Regions from separate parts of the Pectobacterium wasabiae CFBP 3304 genome, predicted to be linked through region 3. Evidence: predicted binding sites of a transcription regulator. Region 3 holds the regulator's gene; each other region holds the start of a gene.
The links. Region 3 encodes Fur, which represses iron uptake genes when iron is present. Its sites were predicted from a motif close to ATAATAATGAGAACNACTATCAA; they were not measured.
Positions count from the first base shown of each region.

Region 1: a site for Fur is predicted at 1,282-1,304, ahead of A7983_RS08235 (siderophore-interacting protein). Genes of this name have one in related genera too.
Region 2: a site for Fur is predicted at 3,582-3,604, ahead of sodA (superoxide dismutase [Mn]). Genes of this name have one in related genera too.
Region 4: a site for Fur is predicted at 3,040-3,062, ahead of fhuE (ferric-rhodotorulic acid/ferric-coprogen receptor FhuE). Genes of this name have one in related genera too.

Region 1 is NZ_CP015750.1:1,827,990-1,835,602, reverse strand. It holds gene A7983_RS08240 (CbrC family protein) at 1-181, opposite strand, end outside; gene A7983_RS08235 (siderophore-interacting protein) at 295-1,200, opposite strand; gene A7983_RS08230 (hypothetical protein) at 1,694-2,296, shown strand; gene A7983_RS08225 (hypothetical protein) at 2,365-2,724, shown strand; gene A7983_RS08220 (Mor transcription activator family protein) at 2,794-3,183, opposite strand; gene gorA (glutathione-disulfide reductase) at 3,645-4,997, opposite strand; gene A7983_RS08210 (23S rRNA (adenine(2030)-N(6))-methyltransferase RlmJ) at 5,127-5,969, opposite strand; gene A7983_RS08205 (hypothetical protein) at 6,495-7,178, shown strand; gene A7983_RS08200 (hypothetical protein) at 7,186-7,613, opposite strand, start outside.
Region 2 is NZ_CP015750.1:1,860,432-1,868,044, reverse strand. It holds gene A7983_RS08370 (acyltransferase) at 1-582, opposite strand, end outside; gene exaC (acetaldehyde dehydrogenase ExaC) at 790-2,325, opposite strand; gene fdhD (formate dehydrogenase accessory sulfurtransferase FdhD) at 2,597-3,430, shown strand; gene sodA (superoxide dismutase [Mn]) at 3,689-4,315, shown strand; gene A7983_RS08350 (methyl-accepting chemotaxis protein) at 4,701-6,593, shown strand; gene A7983_RS08345 (YibL family ribosome-associated protein) at 6,704-7,066, opposite strand; gene A7983_RS08340 (MltR family transcriptional regulator) at 7,225-7,613, opposite strand, start outside.
Region 3 is NZ_CP015750.1:3,343,045-3,350,657, reverse strand. It holds gene A7983_RS15135 (methyl-accepting chemotaxis protein) at 1-1,249, opposite strand, end outside; gene A7983_RS15130 (hypothetical protein) at 1,354-1,596, opposite strand; gene fldA (flavodoxin FldA) at 2,138-2,665, shown strand; gene fur (ferric iron uptake transcriptional regulator) at 2,995-3,444, shown strand; gene glnS (glutamine--tRNA ligase) at 3,508-5,166, opposite strand; gene nagE (N-acetylglucosamine-specific PTS transporter subunit IIBC) at 5,332-6,828, opposite strand; gene nagB (glucosamine-6-phosphate deaminase) at 7,190-7,613, shown strand, end outside.
Region 4 is NZ_CP015750.1:2,782,402-2,790,014, reverse strand. It holds gene A7983_RS12620 (DUF2569 domain-containing protein) at 1-456, opposite strand, end outside; gene fhuE (ferric-rhodotorulic acid/ferric-coprogen receptor FhuE) at 724-2,961, opposite strand; gene A7983_RS12610 (CapA family protein) at 3,277-4,605, opposite strand; gene metC (cystathionine beta-lyase) at 4,662-5,831, opposite strand; gene A7983_RS12600 (IclR family transcriptional regulator) at 6,017-6,802, opposite strand; gene A7983_RS12595 (transporter substrate-binding domain-containing protein) at 6,980-7,613, shown strand, end outside.

The sequences.
Region 1 (7,613 bases), 1.5 Mb from region 3:
CATCTGCAATACACCAAGGGCAAAATTTCTTTTCAGGCAGCTTATGCGCGGTATAGCACGAGGCAGTATAAACATAGCCACGCGCCTGATTGCAGCATAGGCAGACATCATCAGCCGCTTTGATACTCCCGGTCGATAACGGATTAGGGTGATAACGGAAAGAAGGGAAAGGTGTATTCATGAGATGAGCGCTCCACGCAGCCAGTAAGCTATCCTAATTAAACTGTACGTAATATACGGCAGAGTCTGGCTATACCAAATAAATCTCTTCAGCCAGACACATAGACACTTTTCTCAGCGATGCGACCAGTAAGCCATAAAGTTGATTGTCGCTTTATCAAGATGGCATTCGTCGAGCAGATAGCGGCGCAGCCGTTTGATGGCAGAAGATTCTCCCGCCGCCCAGGCATAAAACGGGCGATGCGCCGTTGCCCGCTCCCACAGTAGCGCGTCTTCCGGCGTTTCCTGTGCCGTTTCATCATAGTTTGTGCAGGCGCCGGCGGGAATTTTCACATCCTGTTGTACCGCAGCTAGCAGGCGTTCGCCCCATATTGTGCTGCCAGTTTCCTCACGCGGCAGCCAGTGAATCTCGGCAAAAGGGAAGTCGCCCGACGTCACGCAGTCGGCCGCTTTCGGCACTTCAAGAAAAGCCTGTACCGATGGCGGAGAAGGTTGGTCAGCCAGTTGTTCAAGAATTCCCATGACTGCTGGCAGCGCCGTTTCATCCGCAATCAACAGCACCTGCTCCACACCATCGTGCGGAGCCCATTCATAGCCTCCGCTGTCGCCATCGGCTTCCGCGTTGGGTGCAACGATCTGTAACTCATCGCCTGGCTTGGCGTGGTTCGCCCAGCTTGAGGCTGGCCCGGTATCACCATGCAGCACAAAATCGATCGCCGCCTGCTGTGATTCACGTGAGACAGAACGCAGCGTATAGGTGCGTAAAATAGGACGGTGCTCACGCGGCAGCGCCAGATAGTCCTGATACCATGTATCGCTCACGGCCATAGGCACCTGCTCCCCGCTTTCACTGGCGAACAGCAGTTTGATGCGCTGATCCGGCGCGTCCAGTTTCATCTGGCGCACTTCCGGGCCGGTGAACACACAGCGAACAAGCGAAGGTGAGAGCAACGTCTTGCTCTCTAAGCGTAAATTGAACAACCGATAGGCTGAAGACGTCGTGCGATTAGCTAAAGACATAGTGAGAAAGCCGATATGTTTTGTAAGAGAAAAATCAGTCCGCGGGATAAAACCCATTCACCGCAACTTATCATAAACAAAACACTAACGATAATCATTATCACTCTGCCATCCCAAAATACTGCAACACATAGACATTATAGAAAAATAGGAAACCCAAGACAGGCAAAGTGTTGCTCCCAGTCGTGCCAATCTGACATCACCCTATAAATTCTGTTTTTAACTCTACGATGCACTATGCCCAAGAAGGCGAAGGAATTAACATTAAGCTAAATTATTCACAATAAATATCTGTGCGATAAAAATTGTTAATTTTTCATTTTCTCCCACTGGAACTACTGAGCCATCTAACTATATCAATAAAAAATCACTTACAGATCCAAAAAACCATAATAATAATTAACAGGACTTACTTCCCTATTATTTTTAATATAGGCATATGGATAATAGTGTTTGAACCTAATATTGGGTTCATAATAAAGAGGAATACACTATGTCTAATCAATACAGCGTTGAGTTTATCAACAAATCAAGTAATTCAGGCAATGTAGCAATCTTTCAAAAAGCACCGGACCAGAAGGCACGGAATATTTTCTCACTGGCATGGTTTAGCAAGTTCGTGAATCCGAACGTGCATGAAACCTTCCGCTGGAACATTGATTATTCTTTCGTTTGGTCAGATACAGGTGAAGTTAAACCTGGTGTCATTTTTGAAGGCGGGGAAGAAATTCCTGCCAACCTTCAGTCCGCAAATACCATCACATTGGACTACAATGGAGGGTATCTCTTTGGCCCGACATCATTCACTGGCCAAGCGGGTTCACTCTATATTGATGAAAGCGGCAATGTTCCACTCAAGCAGGCTGCTGTCGGTATTGGAATGAGCAATGCAGGAACTTTCGTACAGGCAGCACAGCCAAATTTACATATTGAGTTTATCCCACATCCTTCTTACTGGATTGTATTCGGTAACTATGAAGAAGGTGAAATTTTGGATATTGAGCAAATCAGCGATGCCGTTGAATTAGTGTTCGAACCAAACATTTACAGCGTTGCCGCTACACTGCAACAAAACAATACCTGGACGGTTTCCTGATCCAGCAATCGGAAGGCAGGAGAGTTCCTGCCTTCCTCATTCCCTATATTTTCTTTTGGAGAAATAATATGTCTGATATTTATATCATTGATCAAGGTGTACAAAGCGGTCCTTTCAACCAAACGCAGGCAGAAAATGAATTAGCAGGCTACCTTGAGAAAAATCGCTACGCCAACATGAAACAAGCAATGAATGATGTTACCTCTGGAAGAGGGAAAGCGACAGGCAGCTACACCTATGATGACCACCCTGTGCTACATGCCTCTTCTGGTAATAGTCAAAAAAGCGTGAGTATATTTTTCTACCATACCGAAACAAGTGATTACCTGATCGCAATGGGAGAACATATAACACCAACAACCTACCTGTTAACCGACTTTGGACAAAAATCTGGAGATTTCAAATTCGGTAAAACCATTTCAATTTAAAAAATAAACAAATAAAAAGCATCCACGTTGTCTTGGATGCTTTTTATTTATCAATGCTATTCATAAGATTTATTTATACACGGTCTTCTTGATATTAGCCACTTGCCTTACTCCGAGATTATATATTTTAGCAACTTCCGTCCGCGATTTCCCCCTATCTAATAAATTTATTATTTCACGATTACGTAACTGCCTATCAATATTTTTAGCATGGGGAACATCGATACTTAAACCACCAAATTCCTGGCATAACCGTGCTACAGAATCCCCATTGATATCTGAGCAAAAACACTTCGGTGATTTAGGGATATATTTACATTGCCCACCAAATATTTTTGAAAAAATATAGGCATCCTCCAACCCCATGATATTAATTAACTCCTGAAATTGATCAGGTAATTTATTTATATCAAGCCCATAGAAAAAATCATTATGTGCCGCACTTTCTTTATAGCTCATAGAACCATTCCTTGTGTTGTTCCTGTAATTTCGATGACATCACATTTACAACGCGCAAACGATAGGGAAACAATTCATGCTATAGATTATTTTCAGATTTAAGACAAGCAACCTACCCATAGACTCCATTAGTAGAAAAAATGATAAGGCATCATATTTCCGCAGAGGAAAAAAATACAATAAGCATTGTAAGATAGACATATTAATTAGCACCAAATTAAATAATTAAATAAATTATTTTGCCTGCATCTATTTGTCATCTATCCAACTACTTTCAAAACGATTCACCCTCTATTTATTGGCGAAAAATCGAGGATTGGATCGGCTCACTGCGCTAACGGAGCACGTACCATTTGAAAAAATCAGTTAGGCCAGGTTATTACCCTCATAAAAAATGCCGGCCAAATAGCTCACTATTCAACCAGCATATTTTCATCTTCCAGAAAAGCAGTAAGGCACGATTACCGCATCGTCACAAACTCTTCCGACGCCGTTGGGTGGATAGCCACGGTGTTGTCGAAGTCTTTCTTGGTTGCGCCCATTTTGACGGCAACCGCGAAGCCTTGCAGCATCTCATCCATACCAAAGCCGATACCGTGGATACCGACGATTCTTTCCTCTTTACCCACGCAGACCAGCTTCATGCGGCACGGCTGGCGGTGCTGCGTAACGGCGGTATACATCGCGGTGAAGGCAGATTTATACACTTTCACCTGTTCGTCGCCATACTGCTCACGCGCCTGCGGTTCGGTCAGCCCGACGGTGCCAATCGGTGGGTGGCTGAAGACGACGGTCGGGATGTTGCTGTAGTCCAGATGCTCGTCCGGCTTGTTGTTAAACAGACGCTCGGACAAACGACGCCCCGCGGCAACGGCAACCGGCGTTAGCTCGACGGCTCCCGTGTTATCGCCGACAGCGTAAATGCCAGGAACGGTGGTGTTCTGGAATTTATCGACATTGATGTAGCCTTTGTCGTTCAGTTCCACACCGGTAACGCTCAGGTTCAGGTTATCCGTCGCCGGTTCACGACCAATCGCCCAAATCAGGCAATCGACGGTTTGTGACTGCCCGTTTTCCAGTTCCAGCGTCAGGCTACCATCGGCATTCTTCACAATTGCCTTCGGGATCGACTCAGTATGCAGCGTCGGCCCTTCGGTGTTCATCACTTCCACCAGCGTATCGACAATCAGCGGATCAAAGCTGCGCAGCGGTGCATGTTTACGCACAAACAGGTGGGTTTCAGAGCCCAACCCGTTCAGCACGCCAGCAATCTCCACTGCGATATAGCCTGCACCGACGATAGCGGTGCGCTTCGGCAGCGCATCCAGTTCAAAGAAGCCGTCGGAATCAATACCGTATTCCGCACCCGGAATGTTAGGGTGAACCGGGCGTCCGCCCGTCGCAATCAGAATATGGTCAGCCGTAATTTTCTCGCCGTTCACTTCCACCGTGTGCGCGTCAACAAAACGGGCAAAACCGTGGATGACATCAACCTTATTCTTGCCTAGCACGTTATCGTAGGACTGGTGAATGCGATCGATGTAAGCGCTACGGTTCTTGACCAGCGTGCCCCAGTTAAACTGATTCACCGTGGTATCGAACCCATAATCCGGCCCGTACTGATGGATCGCTTCGGCAATCTGTGCCGCATGCCACATCACTTTCTTCGGCACACAGCCGACATTGACGCAGGTGCCGCCCAGATATTTCGCTTCGATCAACGCACATTTTTGTCCATGCATCGCCGCGCGGTTGATAGACGCGATACCGCCGCTGCCGCCGCCAATAGCAAGATAGTCATAGTGTTTGGTCATCAGTGTATCCATGCTTAAGTGAATAAAATTTGCCTAGAGTGTAACGCCAGAGCCACGTGACCAATAAAGGTTATACCTATGGTTACAATAGGAAAAACCGACCGCGTCGCCCACAGCAATCGCCGCGTATTATTCCGGGACGATTTGCTCCACCAGCGTATGTCCGGTGCCTTCTGGCACCAACACGCTATGCAGCCACGGCAGCACGCTCTTCATCTGCGCCGCCAGCTTCCACGGCGGGTTAATCACAATCATGCCCGACGCCGTCATGCCGTAGCGATCGCTGTCCGGCAGCACCGCCAGCTCAATTTGCAGAATGTTGCGAATACCCGTGGCTTCCAGCTCTTTCAGCATGCGCTTGATATGCTGACGTAGCACCACGGGATACCACAGTGCAAATACGCCCGTGCCAAAGCGTTTATGTCCTTCCTTAATGCCTTTGACCACGGCCTGATAGTCCGTCTTCAGCTCATAAGGCGGGTCGATCAGCACAAATCCGCGACGAGAAAGCGGCGGCAACTGTGATTTCAACTGCTGATAGCCATCGTCACGCAACACTTTGGTACGCGCATCTTTCTGAAATTCATTGCGCAGCAGTGGGAAATCGCTGGGGTGCAGTTCGGTCAGGTGGAGTTTGTCATACTCGCGTAGTAGCTGGCGCGCAATCAGCGGAGAACCGGGGTAATAGCGCAGTTGTCCGTTGTGGTTATAGGTGTGCACCGCCTGCATGTAAGGTTCGAGTTCAGCCGGAATATCGTCACGCTGCCAGATCTTCGCGATGCCATCCAGATACTCGCCTGTGCGCTCGGCGTGTGGGCCGCTAAGCTGATAACGTCCGGCACCTGCATGGGTATCCAGATACAGGAAAGGTTTTTCTTTCTCTTTCAGGGCTGTGATGATCAGGCTCTGAACGGTGTGTTTCAGCACATCGGCGTGATTGCCGGCATGGAAACTGTGGCGGTAACTTAGCATATTTCACATACCATATTGATTTATAATGATTTTAACCTGTGATAGACATATGAAAATTCATTTATTACCCCACAGATTACCCCACCACTTTTTGCACAGACATGAAAGCAGGGGAACGGATAAGGAGAGTATACGGCAGAAACGCCACGAACAAAAAAGGCCGCGTGAGCGCTTAGGGCTCCCCAGTAATGGGCAAGTGGAAAAAGACAGGCATAGAGTTTTACGATCGACTTAGCTTTGCATACTAACGCTACAGTTACTGGAGATTGCACCCGCCAGTTATGGCCACATACTATGAGAAATAAAGCATCAATATGAGAAACAATTTAGCGTTACCAGCAAATACGACTACGTTCTTGCTATCCGAAATGATCCCGGTAAGATCTGGGGGAGAATGAAGGCGATGACGCTCCGCTTGTTCGCAATGTCTAACGTTTTGGGTTACTCATCGGGGGAAAATTTATTCCAGATGAGCACTCTAAATCTGTAATGTGAAGAGCAAACTGAAGGGAAGAACAAGTCAATATGCTGGCAAATCAGGTTGCAAGCGGCGTGGCGGCAACGGCGTCACACCCAGTTACGGTGCAGGTATTCAATAACGGGCCGGGGATATGGGGTAGTGTTGCCACTGGCCTTATCACTGGATGTATTGCAATTGCGGGTGTTGCACTTACGCACCATTTTACTCTGCGCCGTGAAAAAATAGCGTCGGAAGACAAGAGAAAAAAAGAGCTTCATTATCTAGCGACTGAGCTGGCGTTTAAGCTGGAACTCTATGCATCAGCTTTTATTTCCTTACCACTACAGTTGCTGATAGATATGAATGCTGGCAGAAAACCACTTCCTGAACTGGACTTATCAAGCGCGACTGGTGACTGGCGAAATTTGCCTGTTGGGCTGATCTTCAAACTTCGTTCACTTGAAACAATTCACGCAGCGCTGATGTCATCATTAACTAATGAAAAACACCCCGATTATCCGACTGTTTTTTGGGAATTACAGCTCCGGGGCTACAACGTGGGGCTGAACGCCTTCATTCTTGCAGCCCGTCTGCGACGACTTGCAGGACTACCAGATACAGATGATCTGAAACGTAAGGATGGTATGTTTCAGGTGCTCCGTGAAGTACGAAAGAAACGATGGCATCACCGTATTATTCAGTTGAAGAAAAGCAAACAAGCAATGAAGGAATTTGAGAACAAGTATTGATGACTATCTAATTATCATCAGCCAAAACATAAAGCAGTGAAGGAACTACCTCACGTATCGCCGTTGCCTCTATTTCATCGCTCATGAGAGTCAGAGTGTAATCCCGGCACTCGTAAACCACATCGTAAGCTGACAGGCCAAAAGCGCCGCCAGCAATAATCTCCCCAATTTCACACGCCGGCGTTTCGACGATAGACAGCCGATAGCCGCCGAACGTTACAGGCGGGTTATCCGGCCCTTCACTCAAATAGAGGCCTACAGCCTTAGCAGACAGTGCAGCACGTTCATGCCCATCCATGCCAACCGCCTGACCAACACAATCCGCCAGGTGCCGCTTAATCTCAGTGACGCTCATTTCCACCAGATCGTTACCTGCTTTTTTCTTCTTTCTGGCCAGCACAGACTTGCTCTTGGCGTTCTGTGCTCGCGGATCAT
Region 2 (7,613 bases), 1.5 Mb from region 3:
GCCCAACGCTCGCCCCAGCGCGGCATACAGCACGTAGTAAAACGTATCGCCGTAAATATAGAGATTAACGGGTAGTAATTTAAACCCTTCAAACCCCACTCGCCCCGTATTGGGGTTGGCGACAACAGCTAATAAGATAATCAAGACCGCCAAATATTTGCCCGATACTGGCTTGATTGTAATAAGTGGAGAGAGCAGATAAATCACTACAATGGCGTAGAAAAACCATAAGTGATAAAAGACCGGTTTTTGTAGCGCATGGTGCAATGAATTCAGGCCATTAATCGGTGTGAGTGTCGCAATATAGATCAGCGCGACCGTACTATAAAAAAGCAGACATAAGCCGATACGCAGAAAATGTTTTTTCCCCGCACTACGCTCACCAAAAAATAAGTAGCCCGAGATCATGAAAAACAGCGGGACGCAGACGCGTGAAGCAGAGTTCAGGACATTCGCCACATCCCAGTGCCCGTCGCCCGGTATGCCGCCCGCAGTAATATAGTAGGTTGTGCTATGAATCAGAACGACCATCATGCAGGCCAGCGCCCGCAGGTTATCAATCCAGCCGATCTTATCTGTCATGCACAACCTCTTGAAAGCAAAGCGCTATTCAAAACAGCGTAGCCGTTGTTAAGCGCTGACACAATCTACTATCAACGATCAGCGACTAACCATCGGGCAAATCTGAGTGCTTAGGACGAATTAACGCAGAAAATCCACATCGATTTAGGCTACGCATGCGCACCCACCCGCAGTGGCAGGCGCGCAGGGTTTTAAGGAAGTATGCTGTTAGAACAATCCCATCGGCTTATCAGAGTAACTCACCAGCAGGCATTTGGTTTGTTGATAGTGTTCCAACATCATTTTATGGTTTTCACGCCCGATACCAGACTGCTTGTAGCCCCCAAATGCCGCATGCGCCGGGTAGGCGTGATAGCAGTTGGTCCAGACTCGACCAGCCTGAATGCCGCGCCCCATTCGGTAAGCGATGTTGCCGTTACGGCTCCACACGCCAGCGCCCAGGCCGTATTCTGTATCGTTGGCAATCTCCAGCGCATCTTCCATCGTCTTGAACGTCGTTACCGCCAGCACCGGGCCGAAAATTTCCTCCTGGAAGACGCGCATACTGTTTTTACCGAACAATATCGTTGGCTCCAGATAGTAACCTTCTGCCAGCCCACCAGGCATCGCCTTACGCTGGCCGCCCGTGAGCACCCGCGCGCCCTCTTTCTTACCGATATCAATATAGTTAAGGATGGTGTCAAGCTGGCCGGCTGACACCTGTGCGCCCATCATGGTTTTGCTGTCCAGCGGGTTACCGGTACGGATAGCCTCAACGCGCTTGATTGCCCGCTCCATAAAGCGATCGTAGATCGATTCCTGCACCAGCGCGCGGCTCGGGCAGGTACAAACCTCTCCCTGATTGAAGGCAAACAGCGTGAAACCTTCGAGTGCTTTGTCAAAGAAGCTGTCTTCCTTATCCATCACATCGGCAAAGAAGATGTTCGGCGATTTTCCGCCCAACTCCAGCGTCACTGGCGTCACGTTCTGCGCCGCATAGCTCATGATCTGCTGGCCCACTTCGGTCGACCCGGTGAACGCGACTTTCGCAACGCGTTTCGATGTTGCCAGATACTCGCCAATCTCGCTCCCCGACCCATTGACGACATTAATGACCCCCGCGGGGAGTAGATCCTGAATCAACTCCATCAAAATTAGCACCGACATCGGCGTCAGCTTGGCAGGCTTCAGCACAATACAGTTACCGGCAGCCAGTGCTGGTGCCATCTTCCAACAGGCCATCAGCAGCGGGAAGTTCCAGGGAATAATCTGCGCAACAACGCCGAGAGGCTCATGAAAATGATAGGCCACGGTATCGCCGTCAATTTCGCTAATCGCCCCCTCTTGCGCACGGATACAGGCCGCGAAATAGCGGAAGTGGTCAATCGCCAGCGGCACATCCGCCCCGCTGGTTTCACGTATCGGTTTACCGTTATCCCAGGTTTCCACCTGCGCCAGCCGTTCAAGGTTTTGTTCCATCCGGTCGGCAATACGATTAAGCACCAGCGCCCGCTCCTGCACCGACAGACCACCCCATTTCGCTTTTGCGTTATGAGCCGCATCCAACGCATGGTCAATATCTCGCGTTGTCGAACTGGCTACTTCACACATAGGTTGACCCGTTACTGGCGTCAAATTGACAAAATACTGACCCGCATCAGGTGGAACCCAAGCTCCGCCGATAAAATTGTCATAGCGTTTTTTCAGATTAAGAGAGCCGACATCACCAGATGCAGATCGGCCTTCGAGATTATCGTGCGCCATTTCAGTCTCCTTTTCATTTCCGGGTGAGCGGCCATGCCGCAGTGAAAAAAAGAGGCAAGCAGTAAGCCGCTACATAAAGCCTATACGGGGTATGACGTTAGCGACAGGATTCGGCCAGAGAAGAAGGCAACTCTTCGAGTTGACGCACAGTTTCTTTCCTGTTGCAGGAAAAATACACATTGCTATGCGAGCACACTCGCTGTTCCTGGAGAAAAATTCGCATCCCTTCAGGCTCGGTGAAATAATACTTTTAATTTCCAGGGTTACTAACATGCAGGTATTTCAGGTGGAAGAGGTTCATTTACGAGCAGATGCCGCCCTTGAAGGCGCAACGCAACATTCGGTCTATCATCCCGATTCGCTGCATCAGCCACAGTCTGACTGGCTGGCGGAAGAGGTGCCCGTGGCGCTGGTTTATAACGGCATCTCACATGTTGTGATGATGGCTTCACCGAAAGAGTTGGAACCATTCGCTCTCGGATTTTCCTTATCTGAAGGTATTATCCAATCACCAGCAGATATCTACGGTATTGATGTGCAACCCGCCTGTAACGGTATTGAAGTTCATATTGAGCTTTCTAGCCGACGCTTTGCCGGGCTAAAAGAACGACGCAGATCGATGGATGGGCGCACAGGCTGCGGCGTATGTGGCGTAGAGCAGCTTGCGGAAATCGGCAAACCGGTGGTGCCTCTGCCTTTCACTCAGACATTTTCCCTCAGCAAACTTGAAAATGCGCTGGCGCGACTGCGCGATGTGCAGAAGATCGGCCAGATGACCGGTTGCACTCATGCCGCAAGCTGGGTAGCACCAGACGGCACGCTGTGCGGGGGGAGTGAAGATGTCGGCCGCCATGTCGCGCTGGATAAATTGCTTGGCACTCGAGCAAAGCAAGGGTGGCAGCAAGGGGCGGCACTGGTTTCCAGCCGAGCCAGCTATGAAATGGTACAAAAATCTGCCATGTGTGGCGTGGAAATCCTGTTTGCTGTCTCGGCAGCCACTTCGCTGGCCGTTGACGTTGCACAGCGCTGCAACCTGACGCTGGTGGGTTTTTGTCGACCAGGACATGCGACAATTTACACGCATCCGCAACGCCTGAGCGAGTAAGCTATTGCCGTCAGAATCACGATAGCTCTCCACAGGCACACAAGCTATTTGAAGCATGACGGTATAGATTAATTTGTTTTTACATAATGCAATAACGACATAACCGTTTGTTATCATGAGGTAAAGCAATATGGTTCATCGCACCAGATCGAGAATAATCATTTTCAATATCATTTAATTAACTATAATGAACGTATTGCTTACGCGGTACTAACAGAACAGTGCCGTAACATTTTTTTTACCATGGAGATGCTAAACATGAGTTATTCACTGCCATCGCTGCCTTATGCTTATGACGCACTGGAACCGCATTTCGACAAAGAAACGATGGAAATTCACCATTCCAAACACCATCAGGCTTACGTCAATAATGCTAATGCCGCGCTGGAATCCCTGCCTGAGCTGGCTAAATTATCGGTTGAAGAGCTGATTGCTCAACTGGATAAGGTCCCTGCTGAGAAAAAAGCAGCACTGCGTAACAACGCCGGCGGCCACGCTAACCACAGCCTGTTCTGGAAAGGCCTGAAATTAGGCACTACGCTGACTGGCGATCTGAAAGCAGCAATCGAACGTGATTTCGGCAGCGTTGATGCGTTTAAAGAGAAATTTGAGCAGGCAGCAGCAACCCGTTTCGGTTCTGGCTGGGCCTGGCTGGTTCTGAAAGACGACGGCAAGCTGGCTGTGGTTTCTACCGCAAACCAAGACAGCCCACTGATGGGTGAAGCGGTTTCTGGCGCATCTGGCTACCCGATCGTCGGTCTGGATGTGTGGGAACACGCTTACTACCTGAAATACCAGAACCGTCGCCCAGATTACGCTAAAGCATTCTGGAACGTGCTGAACTGGGACGAAGCATCTGCTCGCTTCGCTGGCGCGAAAAAATAAAACCGCTGGATGCCTGATACGATCAGGTGACTTCTGCGTTTGAATCAAGGCTGGGATAACAACGTGTTATTCCAGCTTTTTATTATCCCTTTCATACTTCAAACCACATATACCCTGGCTTTCCTCACAATTCCCCACCGCCACACACAACCCAATCGCCACGATCTCGCACAGTTTACGCATCCCTGTTAGTGCATAGGCTTCAAGCCCGAAAAAAAGGCAACGCGTAAAGTTTCAGAGTAGAGTGCCGATATCTACTGCGGGTTTTTATCATGCTGTTTTGCAGGATTGGCTTGGCGCGTGGTAATCCGAGATGCTAACACCGCTAATCAAGTGTGCATCAGGATAATGAATTTGGCTCAATACGAGATAGTGGTGAAATGTGATGGCTATAAATTTTGACAATCTAAAAGTCGGTAAAAAATTAGGATTGGGCTTTTTCCTGATCCTGCTGATGACCATGGTAATTGCTGGTGCCGGCATTATGCATATAGGCTCGCTAAAAGACAGTATTGATAAAGTTAATTTAAGCAACAATATCAATGATGAGATCAACCAGGCTAAGTATTATCGCGCATTATACGGGGCCAATTATAATCCTGATGATATAAAAAAGAACATTGAGCATATTTCAAACATCAGTACACTCGCCGAAAAAGCAAAAATGTTTAGCTGGCCGGAAAATGATGCAGAGAAAATAGTCAGTATTCCTACATTAATTGCCAGTTATCAGGAAAAACAAAAAAATTATATTAATGCAGTGAACACCAAAGATGCCGTTAGAAAAAGTTGGAATATTTCAACAACGGAAAAACCTCTGGAACAGCTCAACGACCAATTAAAGATAGACAACAATAGTGCTAATCTTCAATTATTACTTTCTGACTTAAATCAAAAGCTGATTTCCGTTCGTTACCATGTTCGCGGTTTATTACTCTCAACGGATAAAGAATCCGAAGAAAAGTTGACGGATGCTATCAACGCCGCACAAACGTCACTGACTTTCCTTTATCAGAGTCTGTCTGCCGAACAGCGTGACACACTGGCGCCAGTTATGACGATCGTGAACAACTATGAAGAGCAGATCTTGGCCTATATGCCAGCCTATCAGGACGAAATGGCACAGGCCGGGCAAATGCGAGTTGTTGCCGATCAGTTGAATGTCGTTATCAAATCCCTCGCCAGCGATCAGCTTGCCGCCTCACAGGCCGATATTTACAACGCCACGCTACAAATGAGCATCGCGGCACTGGTTACGCTACTGCTTGGCCTGCTAATCTCCTGGTTTATTTCGCGTCAAATCACCACGCCACTGGGTAGCACATTGAGCATGGCTGAAAAAATTGCAACAGGCGACCTCACCATGTCCATCAATACCACCCGTAAAGATGAACTGGGCCAGTTGATGAGTGCGATGTCGAAAATGAATGACAACCTACACAATATGATCGATGACATTCGCGTCGGCGTCAGCCAGATTTCTAACGCGTCTGGCGAAATCGTAGCAGGCAACACAGACTTATCTTCACGTACCGAGCAACAGGCCGCTGCCGTTGAACAAACCGCCGCCAGCATGGAGCAGCTCACCGCAACGGTTAAGCAAAACGCAGACAACGCACACCATGCCAACAAGTTGGCTATTAGCGCGTCCCAAACCGCAAAACAGGGTGGCGAGCAGGTGAATAACGTGGTGCAAACCATGACCGCGATTGAGAACAGCTCCAAACGTATCGCGGAAATCACATCCGTCATCAACAGTATCGCTTTCCAGACTAACATTCTGGCATTGAACGCCGCTGTAGAAGCCGCCCGCGCTGGTGAGCAAGGCCGTGGCTTTGCTGTTGTCGCCAGCGAAGTCCGTAGTCTTGCTCAGCGTAGTTCTCAGGCTGCGAAGGAAATTGAAGGCCTGATCTCTGAATCCGTTAGTCAGGTATCACACGGTGCGACGCTGGTCGGCAATGCGGGCAAAACGATGAACGATATCGTCACTTCCATCACGCAGGTGCATGACATTATGGGGGAAATTGCCACCGCATCGGATGAACAAAGCCGGGGCATTACTCAGGTTAGCCAGGCGATTGTTGAGATGGATAGCACCACGCAGCAGAACGCCGCACTGGTCGAACAATCCTCTGCCGCCGCCGACTCGCTGGAAGAGCAGGCGAGACTGTTGAAGCAGGCCGTTTCCGTCTTCCGTCTGGCCAACGCACAGCATGATGATACCCCCGCCGGTATCGCGTTTAACAACCAAACGCATCGTCTGCACGCGCCGAGCTAAAATCAAAAACGGCAAAAATGACAAAGCCCCTATTTAATTAGGGGCTTTGTCAGTTAATCAGTACTATCAAGCATCCATCACTTATCCTCTGTCTACGCAGAGAAAAAGCTTCAGAACGATTTCGGCGCGTAGCCTGTCATCTCTTTTAAGCCCATTTCGCGCCCGAGTGCGGTCATCGGGTGCACAATCACCAAACCGCGAACGCTCTTCTTCAACGTCCCCATATCAGCCTGCTCTTTTTTCGTAATCGCACGGTTGAAAGGTAGGTCCGCCAGTTTCTGCGCTTCTTTGCTAAGTTTTTGTTCTCTCACGTTACGCAGGCGCTCAATCTCAGCCGTTAGCTTCTCGCAGGCTTCCAGATTGAGGGCGATTGCTTCGGCATCACCTTGTGCCAGCAGCGTGGTCTGCTTATGCGTCAGCTTATCCAATTGGTCGCTAAGGCGTTTGATCTCTGCTTTTTCCTGCTCTTTCATAAAAGATAACCTATATAACGGGAGAATAATGCGGGGCACAGCATACACTATACGCTAAATAATTCGAGTTGTTGGAAGAGTAGCCAACGCACAAACAGCGTGAAGTATGACGAGTATAAACGCCTGACGGCGTAGTAGGGTAATGTTGCAGAATGGGGTTAAAACGCCTTTTTCAGACTGATTTGCGCAATCAATGTGGTTAAGGATAAAACCAGCGTGGAACGCACCATCTGCTGATAACGCTGCTGTTGCATACTCACCAGAAGCGGATCGGCATCAGCCCCCAGAGGCAAAGCCGGCTCTGCGGGCAATGCCGCAACGCAGTGCAACTCGCCGATAGGCCCCAGAATTTCATCATCGGTAAAACGATAGTGCCGATCGTCATGTGCTAGCTCTTCGCCCAGCGCCATTAATAATTCCGCATCTTCATACTCTTTACGGCTGATCATCCCCAGGCCATAAATCAGTTTCAGGCGCACGGAAAGGTCGCCCAGTGGCCCCGTTCCCGTCATCAGGGGTTCAACGGCATATTTCACCGCATAGTCAT
Region 3 (7,613 bases):
TCTCTTTCGCCGCCTGCGCACTACGCTGCGCCAAGCTACGTACTTCCCCGGCTACCACGGCAAAACCACGCCCTTGTTCGCCCGCACGCGCCGCTTCTACCGCCGCGTTCAGCGCCAGAATATTGGTCTGGAAAGCAATGCCGTTAATCACGGTGGTGATTTCTGCAATTTTTCTTGAGCTGCCAGAGATTTCAGCCATGGTTTTCACCACGTTCTCAACTATTTCACCGCCCTTCTTCGCCGTTGTTGAGGCTTGCAGTGCCAGTTGACTGGCATGGTTGGCGTTTTCGGCGTTCTGTTTCACCGTCGCCGTCAGTTGCTCCATGCTAGCAGCGGTTTCTTCCAGCGCGGAAGCCTGCTCTTCGGTACGTGATGACAGATCGTTGTTACCCGCTGCGATCTCAGAAGCTCCCTGATAGATGGAGTCCGTGCTGTTTCTGATGGTACTAACGGTGCTCGCCAAACTCCCCTGCATTTCACGCAGCAGTGGAAATAGGCGGCCAACGCAGTTATTACCAAAGTCCAGAATCGGTTTACCCAGATGACCAGAGGCAATCACGCTAAAGTGATAGCGCAGGTCATTCAACGGGCGAACCAAGCACACCACCAGATAGCGATCGGTTAGGAACAGCATGATAAGGCCGATAAACAGCCCGCTCAGCAAAATGTTCTGTCCAACCGTGGTGATTTGTTCAAAGCGAACCCCCGCTGCAGCGAATTTCTCTGCGCTGGCGTTACTGAATGCGGATAGGGACGCGCCAAACTGGCGACTCAATGGCGGCACAACATTCTTGGCCTGATTTTGGTAATCATCCAGCGCGTTGGCAACGGCCTTTTGATAAAGCGGTTCAACGCCTTGAACAACCAGATTATTCCAGTCACGACTGACAGCCTGCACCAGAGCATTATCCAGGCTCGCATGATCGATGGCATTAAACGCCACCAAATCAGTCTTTAGTTTATCCAGCGCGACGAGTGCAGAGGCCTGCTCTTTATCAGCAGTCGCATTATCACCACTGCGACGCGCATCTACCGCGCGCGCCAGACGGGTCACCATACGAAAGTATTGATCGTTGCCCTGGTTGATGAAATTCATGTTCTGAACCAGCAAGGTGCTGGTTTTTGAGGTTGCAGTCATCTCTTTAAAAGAGAACAGGGTATATATCGATACGCCCCCCCAAAGAACGCAAAAAATGCCCAGCACCCATAGCATAGCGGTTCTGATGGCAATATTTTTAATAAGTCTCATAGCTCACTCCAAATCAGGAAAATGGTTAAAAAGATTTTTATCGCTAATCAACCAATATGAATCAGAAAATTCACACAATAAAACAGACCACTTCTCCCTAGCGTTCACATTTCACCAAGTTGAAAACTCAAAAACCACGCTAGTTCATCGGCTAAATACAGAGAATATTTAGCACTCTTGCTATATTTATTAATATAATTTTTCACACTGAGAATGAATTCACCTATTTTTATAAATATACGGTTTTTAATCAGAGGGTTGAAAGCAAAGCGACGGCCACCCGCGTCCCTTGTGCGCTGGCGTGGATACGCACTTAGACGGAGAAGCAATTTACGCATCATTTTCATTTTATTCTTTAACATCAAAAGCTAAAGATTTCTTCTTCAAGGCTGCATCGTTTCAGCTACAAATGGTTATAATTCTTATCTTCTTTTATTAGGAATATTCCCTAAAAATGTTACAAATTTTCAATTCAGTAAAAACATTATCTTTTGTATGCATTTTAATTTCCCAGAGTAGAGATGTATCGTTCCGTGACTTTCATTTCTGACAAAAAGAAGTCTGCTTTTAATTACAACTGAAACGAACCATGAAATAAAAATACCATTCATAAAAAATGAAACATCATTGCAAATAAATAACCTTGGTAGTGTTAGGGCTATGCGTGTCTGATCTCGAAAGGTAATATGACCATACTATTACCATGGGTAATTTAGCACCAGAAGATCAGCGCTTCGTTCCTTTTATCGCCCCCCGCATTTTGCATGCTCTTGATTTACGCCTCCGTACCGATACGAGTTTCTCCTAATGTGAGTGTCTGTTATTATTAACAGATAAGTGGGTGAAATATTACACCATACCATTAAGAATCAAGAGGTTATTCAATTCATGGCACTCATCGGAATATTCTTTGGCAGTGATACGGGCAACACGGAAAACATCGCCAAAACGATCCAACAGCAGTTAGGCACCAACGTTGCTGATGTTCATGACATCGCCAAAAGTAGCAAAGAAGACCTAGAAGGTTTCGATATTCTGCTGTTAGGTATTCCAACCTGGTATTACGGTGAAGCTCAGTGCGATTGGGATGACTTCTTCCCTTCGTTGGAAGAGGTTGATTTCACCGGAAAATTGGTTGCTCTGTTTGGCTGCGGCGATCAGGAAGACTATGCGGAATACTTCTGTGATGCCATGGGGACTATTCGCGACATCATTGAACCTCGCGGAGCGACGATTGTCGGTCACTGGCCAACAGAAGGTTATTACTTTGAAGCGTCTAAAGGACTTGCCGACGATAATCACTTCATTGGTTTGGCTATCGATGAAGACCGTCAGCCTGAATTGACCAGCGAGCGCGTGACGACGTGGGTGAAACAGATCGGCGATGAACTGAATCTGAAAGAGCTGGTTGGCTAAGCCATTTTGGCTCTGATAATTCCTATCAGAGCCAAAATAGTATCGATAGGTAAAACCTTTCACAATAATTGACACATTTTTTTAACTTCTATCAGTAAACCTGTACAATAATCCCATCGGTTTTATACGCGCTTTACCTTTTCCTCATTCATCAACAACGGATTGCGTTGTATATCAATAGTGTGAGTGGGGACAATATTGTTAACATTCCCTTGTTTTCATTTTGTATGCGCGGTTCTATAATTGAGACGCGTTTGCATTTTTTGAGCCGACCGATGTCATAGGCTAGGCAGCCTCCATTGATAAGTAAGCTACAGGACTAAACCCGCATGACTGACAACAATACCGCATTGAAGAAGGCCGGCTTGAAAGTCACTCTTCCAAGACTGAAAATACTGGAAGTGTTACAGGATCCTGTCTGTCATCACGTCAGTGCGGAAGATTTATATAAGAGACTGATTGATATGGGCGAAGAGATTGGTCTTGCTACCGTCTATCGCGTACTCAACCAGTTTGATGATGCTGGTATCGTAACCCGTCATAACTTCGAAGGTGGCAAATCCGTCTTTGAATTGACGCAGCAGCATCATCACGACCACTTAATTTGCCTCGACTGTGGCAAAGTCATTGAATTCCGCGATGAATCTATCGAAGCACGTCAGCGTGAGATCGCAGAAAGACACGGCATTAAACTGACCAACCACAGTTTGTATCTCTATGGGCATTGCAGTGAAGGGGATTGTCGAGAAGACGAAACCCTGCATGAGTCCACACGATAAATCGACCGCATAAAAAAATAAAACCGCCGAGGCGGTTTTATTTTTATCTTCTACTTCGTGACTTTAGCCAACCCAAGTATCGCGCAGCCCGACCGTTCGGTTAAACACCAGATGTTCTGTACTGGAGTAAACACGATCGGCACAGAAGTAACCTTCGCGCTCAAACTGATACGCCTTCTCTACTTCCGCTTGTGCCAAACTCGCTTCGACAAAACCTTGCGTAACTTTCAGTGAGTCTGGGTTAATCGTCGACAGGAAATCATCCGCCGCGCCAGGATTTGCCACACTGAATAAACGATCGTACAAACGGAATTCTGCTGGCACGCCATGCGCCGTAGAGACCCAGTGGATAACCCCCTTCACTTTACGGCCGTCAGCCGGATCTTTGCTCAGCGTTTCCGCATCATAGCTGCAATAGATCGTAGTGATAGTGCCCTGCTCGTCTTTTTCAATGCGATCGGCTTTGATCACATAGGCATTACGCAGACGAACTTCTTTACCCAACACCAGACGTTTGTACTGCTTGTTGGCTTCTTCACGGAAATCAGCGCGATCGATGTAAACTTCACGGCTGAATGCCACCTGACGTGAGCCCATTTCCGGCTTATTAGGATGGTTTGGCATCGCAACAAACTCTTCGTGCCCAGCGGGCAGATTCTCGATCACGACCTTGACCGGATCTAGCACTGCCATCGCACGCGGAGCATTTTCATTCAGATCGTCACGGATGCAGGATTCAAGCGCGGCCATTTCCACGTTATTGTCCTGCTTCGTTACGCCGATGCGCACACAGAATTCACGGACGGAAGCCGCACTATAGCCACGACGACGCAGGCCTGAGATGGTCGGCATACGCGGGTCATCCCAGCCTTCAACCACATTTTCCACGACCAGTTGATTCAGCTTACGCTTGGACATAATCGCGTATTCAAGATTGAGGCGGGAGAATTCGTACTGACGTGGGTGGCAAGGAATCGTGATGTTATCCAGAACCCAGTCGTACAGACGGCGGTTATCTTGGAATTCCAACGTACACAGAGAATGCGTGATCCCTTCCAGCGCATCAGAAATGCAGTGGGTGAAGTCATACATTGGGTAGATGCACCACTTGTTGCCGGTCTGGTGATGATCGGCAAACTTAATACGATACAGCACCGGATCACGCATCACGATAAAGGATGATGCCATATCGATTTTTGCACGTAGACAAGCAGTACCTTCTGCAAACCCGCCGTTACGCATTTTTTCAAATAGCGCCAGGTTTTCCTGCACGGTACGATCGCGATAAGGGCTGTTTTTGCCCGGAGCCGTCAACGAACCACGGTATTCACGAATCTGATCGGCCGTCAGCTCATCAACGTAAGCCAGCCCTTTACCGATCAGCTCAACCGCATAAGCGTGCAGTTGATCGAAATAATCAGAAGAATAACGAACGTTACCGCTCCATGAAAAACCCAGCCACTCGACGTCACGTTTGATCGACTCAACGTATTCGATATCTTCTTTTACCGGATTGGTGTCGTCAAAACGCAGGTTGCACTGCCCTTGATAGTCACGCGCGATCCCAAAATTCAGACAAATAGATTTGGCATGCCCAATATGCAGATAACCGTTCGGCTCTGGCGGGAAACGCGTCTGAATATGGTCATGCTTACCGGATGCCAGATCTTCATCAATAATCTGACGGATAAAGTTAGTCGGGCGGGCTTCAGCCTCACTCATTCTTCATTCCTCAATGCTAAAACGACGTATAACCGACAATGATCCAACAAGCTACGCAGGGAAACAACCGTTAATTATTCATAACGAAAAAAAGGGGCGAGATTGCTATCTCACCCCCCTAGTTTCATCGATATAACACGGCGTTACACAGGCATCGTCATTATATTACGCCTTGTCATGCTCCGCTTTCAGCGCCGTTGCTATCGACTCAGCCTGCGTGCCCACCACAATCTGTACGCTTTGTTTATTCAGGCGAATAACACCCGCAGCACCAAGACGTTTCGCCTGTGCATCATCAACCAGAGAGGAATCAACCACGTTCAAACGCAAACGTGTGATACAGGCGTCGATACCAACCAGGTTGGCTTTGCCACCAAGCGCCTGCAAATACCCCAGTGCCAACGCCGCCGTATCGTTTGACTTCTTGCCCGCAGACGCCTTAATCACGTCATAGCCATCTGCCTCGCTACCGCTTACCGCCAGCTCACGTCCCGGCGTTAACAGATTGAAGCGAGTGATGGTAAAGCGGAACACCACGTAGTAAATGACGAAGAATACCAGCCCCTGCGCTATCAACATGTACCACTGGGTTGCCAGCGGATTACGCGAAGACAGCACCATATCCACCAGACCGGCGCTGAAACCAAAACCGGCGATCCACTGCATACTGGCTGCAATAAATACGGAAAAACCTGTCAGTAACGCATGCAGGAAATACAGCACTGGCGCGACAAACATAAACGAAAATTCCAGCGGCTCGGTAATCCCAGTGAAGAATGAAGCAAATGCCGCCGCCAGCATAATCCCGGCTACTTTGCTTTTGTTCTCTGGGCGCGCACAGTGGTAAATCGCTAGCGCAGCTCCCGGCAGGCCGAACATCATGATCGGGAAGAAACCCGCCTGATAACGGCCCGTGATCCCCACTACGGCTTTACCAGAATCGATAGACTGTTGGCCAGCCAGGAAGTTAGGAATATCGTTGATACCCGCGACATCAAACCAGAACACGGAATTCAGCGCATGGTGTAATCCAACAGGGATCAGTAAGCGGTTAAAAAAGGCATAAACCCCAGCACCAGCCGACCCTAACTGTTGGATGTGTTCACCAAACGACACCAGTGCATTGTAAATGACAGGCCAGACGTACATTAAAATGAACGCCACCAGAATCATCAGGAAAGAAACCAGAATCGGTACCAAACGCCGCCCACTGAAGAAAGAGAGCGCTTTAGGCAATTCAACCTGGCTGAAACGGTTATACAGTTCAGCCGACATCACACCGACGAGAATCCCGATGAACTGGTTTTCAATCTTGCCAAACGCAGCCGGCACCAGTTCAACGGGAATTCGTTGAATCATCGCGACCACAGCAGGTGAACACAGTGTAGTCAGCACCAGATAACCAACAAAACCGGTCAATGCGGCCGCACCATCCTTATCTTTCGACATGCCGTAAGCGACACCGACTGCAAACAGCACCGCCATATGCCCAATGATCGCCTCACCCGATTTGATGAGAAGTGCCGCCAACGCGTTTTCACTTCCCCAGCCAACCGGATCAATCCAATAACCTATCCCCATCAGGATAGCGGCAGCAGGCAGCGTCGCGACAGGCACCATCAATGCCCGGCCAACTTTTTGTAAATAGCTAAGAATACTCACGTTTCCCTCTCTTACCTTTGCGAGGTAAATGAAATGTTGTGGGGCAAACAAACCTGCCAATAAATTTCACTGCCAAAAATTTCACTGTCGAACAGCGTCACATTGTCGAAAAACCATGACCTGCGGTGGTTCTTAGGAACAGTGTAAGAAAAATAATTCGCTACACAAATTAATCCCCATAATTATGTGATAAAAATCACCAAAAAACTGCATACGAAAACTTTATATCTGAATAAAACCCCAACTTATTTCAAGATTAAAAAAAACGGAGTAGACTAATTTTAATACATAGAGAACGCGTGCCACTGGCACGATTTACGCGATAACGTATTTAATTCCACTAGAAATCAGGAGAGCGCCGATGAGACTCATCCCCTTAACTACCGCCGCAGACGTCGGAAAATGGGCCGCCCACTACATCGTTGAGAAAATTAACGCTTTCAAACCCAGTCCAGAGCGCCCTTTTATCCTTGGCTTACCGACAGGTAGCTCACCACAGGAAGCCTATAAATCGCTGGTCGCCATGCACAAAGCCGGTCTGGTGAGCTTCAAACACGTTGTGACCTTCAATATGGATGAATACGTCGGCCTGCCAACCGATCACCCAGAAAGCTATCATACCTTCATGCATCAGAATTTCTTCAATCACGTTGATATTCCGCGTGAAAACATTAACCTGTTGAACGGCAACGCAGAAGACACCACAGCAGAATGTCGCCGCTATGAAGAGAAAATAAAATCCTACGGGAAGATTCATCTTTTCATGGGCGGCGTGGGCAATGATG
Region 4 (7,613 bases), 560 kb from region 3:
TAGGAAATACGGGATCCAGACGACAATGCTGAAAACAATCGCAGCAAGCATACTAAATGCATTATCGTCCAGCGCGACACCAAACAGCAGTGAAGGCAGTAACGTTAGGCAACATACGCAGACGGCATTAATGACATAGTAAGCGACCATCACCACCTTCGTTCGCCGTTTGCGTCGAAAAAACGTCAGCGCAGTAAAAATCGACATGCCAAATAAAACAATTACGCAAAATAGAGCTAACAGACTGTAATAACTCACAAATCCCGTTCTTTTGAAATGCGCCAGCACGACACTGCCCAGCTCATACAGCGAGAACGGTGCCATAATGACAGAGAGAATAATTCCCAGCGCCGGAAGGTAGAGAATACCGTTAATCTTCTGCTGCTCTTTTCCTTCGCAATCAGTACACAAGCCAGACTCTTTTTGCGCCTCGTTCTCGCAGTTCAAGCACTTCATTGTTTAATCCCTGTAAAAATGTTCCGAAAGGAAAAAACGGTTCCCCGTCTTGATATCACCCGTCATTGTCTCCGATCCCCAAATTAATGTTAACCCCATTCCACCATCCATTCATGTAGCACGTACTCAGGTGAGTGTTGAAAATATCCTACAGAGCGGTAAAAGAAAAAGCGCCCGCGTCATTGAGACAACGGGCGCTATCATTATTCCCGACGGCAAGTCACCGCGCCGTCGAGCAAGTCACTAGTATCAATTCAGAACATCGGACTAGAACGCATAGTTGACCGTCATTGAGACGCTGCGCGGCGCACCATACACGGCATAAGGCGCAAGATAGTCGCTGTACTCTTTATCAAACAGGTTGTTGATATTCGCCTGTACCGCAAGCTGTTTAGTGACCTGATAGCGGCCAAACAGGTTAACCAGCGCGTAGCTGCCTTGTTCGGCGCGCAACGTTGTGTTTTGCGGGCCAGATCCTTCCTGCCAGATGCCGTTTTGCCAGTTCACACCGCCGCCAACGGTTAATTCCGGCAGCACTGGCAACTGGTAGCGAGTAAACAGCTTGAGCGACGTGCGCGGCTGTTCTGGGTTGACTGACTTGCCCTCTTGATCGTCAACCACATAGCGAGAACCACCAAACGTCATTTGCAGGTTGTCCGTCACCGCGCCGTTAACTTCAAATTCGATCCCTTTGCTGACAACACCATCAACGGTACGGTAGGCAAACTCACCACCACCGCCGGGGATCGCGATTCCTGTTGATTGTCCCAGGTTATCCTGCTCAATACGGAAAATTGATACCGAGGCAGTCAGGCGGCTGTTATACCAGTCTCCCTTAACACCCGTTTCGTAGTTTCTCCCCGTAGTCGGAGACAGATATTTTTTATTAATGTCTTTCTGCGTTTGCGGCTGGAAGATATCGGTGTAGCTGGCATACGTCGACCAGGTATCGTTGATGTCATAAACCAGACCAACATAAGGCGTGATACGATTATTGCTGGTATCCCCCGTCGAACCAATAATGCTCCAGTCGGTATAACGCGCGCCAGCAATCAGATGCAGCGGATCGGCCAGAGAGAAGCGCGCCGACGCATAGAGCGATTTTTGGCGCGTAGTTGAATGTTCATAATCCGCCCAGACTCCCGGCACAAAAGCGTTATCAACCCAAGATCCCCATGTAGGATCAGCAATATTGCCATTCCAGTTGTAGTAATTGCCCATATCGGTTGGGCTGATCGTGGATTGCGTGTTATAGAACTGGCTACGCTGTCGAGTATAGCTGCCGCCAACCACCAGCTCATGCTGGCGTCCTAATAACTCGAACGGGCCAGAAGCGTAGGTGTCAATCGCATCAACTTTACGAGTTCCTTTGTTCCATCCACCGTAAGCACCTACGTTAGCGCCAGACGGATCAACAAGTATTCCGGTATCTCTATCGGGGAAACCATTGGCATACATCAGCTTGGAATCAAAGTTGGTTTCGCCGTGCGTCCCGTTCACTCGCATCTGCCAGCCGTTATCAAAACGCTGAGTCAGATCGGCAAAGACTTTTCTCGACGTTTTATCGGAGTAGCTCCAGTTCGGTGCGGAGTTAAAACTACGACTGAAATGTGTACGGCTACCGTCAGTGAACCACGTCGGCAATCCGCCCCACGTAGGGCTATCGGTATTGCTTTCCTGATAATCATAGCCAAGCGATAACGTGGTGGATTCTGTTACATCCGCATCAATCACGCCGTAGAGGAATTTTTTGCGGCTGTGGTAACGATCGAGCCAGGTGTCGTTATCCTGATAGCCCGCAATTACGCGCCCGCGCACGTTGCCAGACTCCGTCAGCGGCGCAGACAGATCGGCCACCATCCGCTGTTTATCCCACGAACCGTAACTACCCGACACCGAGCCTTTGAACTCGCGACTGTCCGCATGTTTGCGCACCATATTCACAGCAGCAGAAGGGTTCCCCGTTCCCGTCATTAACCCCGTAGCCCCACGCACGACTTCAATACGGTCATAGATCGCTGTGTCTGAGCCTGAATCACCAAAATCCCAAATTTCGTTCACGACCGTCGGAATATCGTCGAACAGGTAATTAGTGATACGGAAACCGCGAGCAAAATAAGTCACACGTTCAGAGTCGATAATTTTAGAGGACACACCCGTCGTGTTCGCCATCACCTCGCCAATCGTTTGCAGGTTCTGATCTTCGATACGCTGCTTGCTGATGACACTCACCGACTGCGGAACATCACGCGGTGTCAGCGTCATCTTCGTTCCAGCGTTAGTGACTTTCACGCTGTAATCCTGCGGGTCGCTGGCCTCTGCATTAGCATTGGCACTGACGACAAGCGTATCACCTGAGGTGGGATTTTCTTCGGCAATAGCCTGAGCAGGCAGGAAAGAGGCAGAAATCAACAGGGCGAGAAGAGAGACTCCGAATGGTTTTGTTCCGGCCAGCGAAGAATCACAAACGCGCGTTTTTTCGGCGCGAGTAACTCTAAAAGACATGGTATATCCTCGATTAACTGATGGTAATTTTGGCGAGATGCTGAGGCGTTTTTTGTCAACATTTGCACAGAATGGTAAATGATAACTATACGCATTATTATCAACATTTCAATAAAATGGTTAATTCCATTAAAATACAAATAGATAAAAAAGAACAATTCACCATACTGTTAACAGGGCATTGTTAAAAAAGAAACATTTGAGAGGGTTAAGCCACTCAATAAAGCGAGGAAATAGCGGCATAGAGGAAAGGCTAGCGGAAAAATATTCACCTATGCCTCCTGCATGAGGCATAGGCTGGCAGAGGATTACGGGTTAAGCGTCTTCAATCACGATCGTTCCTAGCCCCTCGTCGTAACGTAATACCGTGCCATAACGGGCACTCATACGCGTCAGGTCTGCCGCAATTTCATGTCCGAGTGCCGCAGACACCGTAACGGGTAAACCACGATCGAGTGGACGTTCACGGTTCATACCCAGATCGAGAGGTAACAGTGTGAACTGTAGCGCCCCATCTACGTAATCCAGCAGCGCGGCACAGTTTTTGGAGAAACGTGATTCGGCATTGAAGCCAATAAAGTTCCCCTCCCGATCTTTTGCTCGTGCCCGGTGCAAATCGGAAGGGCGTGCATCGTGATTGTAACCATAGGCGGTGTACATTTCTGGCGCGATAATCGATTCACCCGCTTCAAACTCCATCAGCAGGCTACCCAGATTGTAAAAAATCGGACGTTTATTATAAATTTCCACGCCACGCAGGAAGTGCGCACCATGCCCCACCACCGCTGACGCACCAGCATCAATGGCCCGGCGGGCAAAATCTTCGATAAATGCAGGCGGATGCGGCGCATACCAGCCATCCCCTTCCCCTTCATGCGTATGCAGGCTGACAATCGCGACATCAGAACGGTTTGCTGCATCGCGCACACTTTTAAGAATCGCGGCACAGTCTTCTTCATTCATAAATGTGCGAACATAAGCCTGCTCGCCACGCTCAATGGGTATCGAACTTTCAAACAACGAGCCAAATTTGAAACGATCGGGTCCCTGATCCGCCATCACTTCAATTCGGGCTCCTTCACGGTTGCTGGCAGCAACACCGAGCAGTTCAGTGATCCCCTGAAGTTGCTCAAACTCCTTATCCGGCAACACGTAAGCTCGCCCCCAGCGTAGCGGGTTGAGGCCGGGACGTGCCACCACACTTCCCCCAGCGACACTCGCGGCAAAAACTTCCGAACGGGTGCTGCTGACAGCCACCACGCCGACCCGTCCTTTTGGCGTATCGAGGAACCGCGCAGCGCGAGCGTCATCAAGGTTGCGCCCCACACCACAATGAATCAGCCCGCGTGCTTCTGCCGCGTCGATCGTATCAACGACACCTTCCCAGCCAAAATCCCCCGTGTGGTTGTTAGCAAAAGAAACCAGCTTGATATTCAAATCAATAAACTCGTCCAGCGTTGCCTGCTTCACTGCCGTGATATAGCCACGACCCGCCGCAGGTGGCGTGGCGGGTTTTGGGCAACAAAACTCAGCATTAGCGAAAACCGCATCCGCCGCCGCAAGTTGGTCAACGATGTTTTTGTCTACTCGCGCAGCCAGATTGCGGCTGGAAAACAGTAAATCCCCACAGGCAATAATTCGCATAGCATGACTCTCTTTTCGCATGATGTGTCGTTCGATGGGATAACCCGAATGGAAGGCTAAGGTTGGCGAATAAGGGCAAAAGCCCGCTCCAGATCGGCCAACAGATCGTCCACACTCTCTAATCCCGCGTGAATACGCAGCAGCGTGCCTGGATGCGCATCCGGGTGAACCGATCGGACAGGGTTCAGTGGCAGGATCAGGCTTTCGTAGCCTCCCCAGGATCCGCCAATGCCAAACAAGGTGAGCGCTTCAACAAACGCAGTACGCTTTTGGCTTAGCTCGGGGTGCAGCGCAAACGCAAAGAGCCCCGATGCCCCCGTGAAATCACGTTTCCACAAGGCATATCCCGGATCGCCGGGTAAGGCTGGGTGAATGACCCGAGCAACTTCTGGCTGACGGGCAATAAATTCGGCAAGCCGAAGCCCTGTTTGATAATGGCGTTCCAGACGGACATGCAGTGTGCGTAAACCACGCTGCGCCAGATAGCAATCATCAGGGCTGGCAAGCAAACCCAACTCATGCGTAGTCGATTTTAGACGTTGGTAGGTGGCTTCGGTGGCGGTAACAATTCCCATCATGACATCAGAATGGCCGACAATATATTTTGTCGCCGCCTGAATAGAGATATCGACACCTTTAGTAAAGGGTTGAAAATACAACGGACTAGCCCAGGTGTTATCCATGACCACAATGGCGTCATGCCGATGAGCAACCTCGGCGATGGCGGGAATATCCTGCATTTCAAACGTCATTGAACCTGGCGCTTCGGTGTAGACCACACGAGTCTCAGGGCGGAATAATTTTTCAATATCCGCGCCAAGTGCGGGATCGTAGAACTCAACGTTGATGCGAAATCTTTTCAGCAACGTGCCAGCAATTTGGCGCACCGGGCCATAAACGCTGTCAGGCACCAGCACATGATCATCTGCCGAAGTAAAAGCCAAAATGGCCGTGGTACACGCAGAAACACCGGAAGGGTAAACAAAAGATTTATAGCCACCTTCCAACTCGGCGATGGCCTCTTGCAGCGACTTACTGGTTGGCGTGCCGTGTCGGCCGTAGAAAAGTTCCGGCTCATCGAAAGATGTCTGCTGCCGTTGCTTATTGTCCCATTCCGCCATCGACCCGCAAATCACCGTGGATGTACGGTAGACCGGTGTATTCACCGTGCCAAGAAAATCGTCTGGATGGCGTCCGGCATGGATAACCTTCGTTTCAGGTTTCATGATAAATCGTGTTCTCGTTGATGGGCTGGCCCGATTCCTCTCTTTTTACCAGTCTGCCGCAACCCATCCCTAAATCAACAACTATCTTGTATTTTTCATATACAGCAATATTACATCATATTCCGAATTGACATGAACCTGATGCCACGGGATAAGAAACACGCCGGAAGACACGGCAATATCCCTTATTCCATGATAAATTTCTCCGCTTCTTCACGTACCAGGACGCCTAATGCATCAAGGTCTTCGGTGCGAATACGGACAGTTGGACCTGAAACGCCAACAGCCCCAATGACGTAACCGTTGCGGTCGAACAACGGTGCCGCCGCGCCACGAATTCCCAAATGAAACTCTTCATCATGCAGTGCGTAACCCTGCTGTGCGATAGTCTGCAGCGCGATCTGAAAGAGACGTGGATCGGTGATGGTATGCTCCGTTTGCGCATGCAATTGTTCGGGTAATGGTGCATCCGCCAGTGCCAGAAAAATCCGGCCAATCGCCGTGTACGCCAAGGGAGCCAGAGTACCGGGACGGCTATCAACCCGCAAAGAGTAGCGGGATTCGATCGTATCCAGGTACAAAACCTGTTCGTCAGCCAGAATCGATAAATGCACCGCTTCTCCGGTACGGGCAGATAAACGTTCCAGAACCGGCCGGGCACACACGCGCAGGCTTTTCTGCGGACGCACGGTATTCGGCCGCTCAGCCAATTTGGGCCCGAGCATAAAGCTGCGACGTTCGCCGGATTGCGCATAGCCCGCCTGAGCCAGCGTTTGCAGAATACGCGATGCGCTACTTTTATCTATCGCAAGCACATCGGCGACATCGCTGGTTCGCACCGTTTGGTTATGTATCAGCAAATCGAGCGCCGCCAGGCCTTTTGTCAGCGTCTTAAGCTCCCCTTTCACGCTTTCGGTTCGAGTCGCCTCTTCAGTTGCGTTCGTCACTGGCTGGACGTTGCGGGTTTTCACGTTTCCATTCTCTCTATTAACGGGCATATGCAAAAAGTTGATATATATACAACTTAATCGAATGTTGATTTTATTGACACAAAATGGCAGTTCCCCCTACATTTCCCTCTATCTTTGGGCTGCCTCGTGAGCAAAATATATCAGAGGCTCTTATCTTAACTAAGGTAAATTGATCATATGTCAAAAACAACACTGAGTTCTCTGATGACATTGAGTGGTGTTGCGCTCGCCGCATCATTTATTCCCACGATTGCCCACGCTGATGTGCTGGAAAAAATTGCCGATCGCGGCGTAATTTCGGTCTGTACAAACGTCAATAATCCACCGCTGGCTTTCCTGGAGTCCTCGGGAGAAACCAAAGGTCTGCACATCGATCTGCTGAATGACTTTACTCAACGGTTGTCCACGCAACTGGGTAAAACGGTCAAAGTGGATCTGGTTCCTGTTTTGCCCGCAAACCGCGTGCAATTCCTGCAACAGGGCAAATGCGACATTCTGTTTACTTCATTGACGGTCAGTGAAGAGCGCAAGAAGTTGGTACAATTTGTCGAACCTTACTATTACGCCGCTGGCCCAGCGCTGCTGACGAAAAAAGGCGTAACCTTCTCGAACTGGGAAGAAGTGAAAGGCAAAGCGATTTGTAGCAACCAGGGATCGAGCTGGAACGTACCGTTAGAACAGAAGTTTGGTGCCAACATCGTTGCTTTCCAGACTCAACAAGAAGTCGATCAATCCTTACGTGACGGACGCTGCGCCGCACTCGTATCCGATGACAGCTATCTTCAGGCTCGTTTTCTTAACGACAAAGACG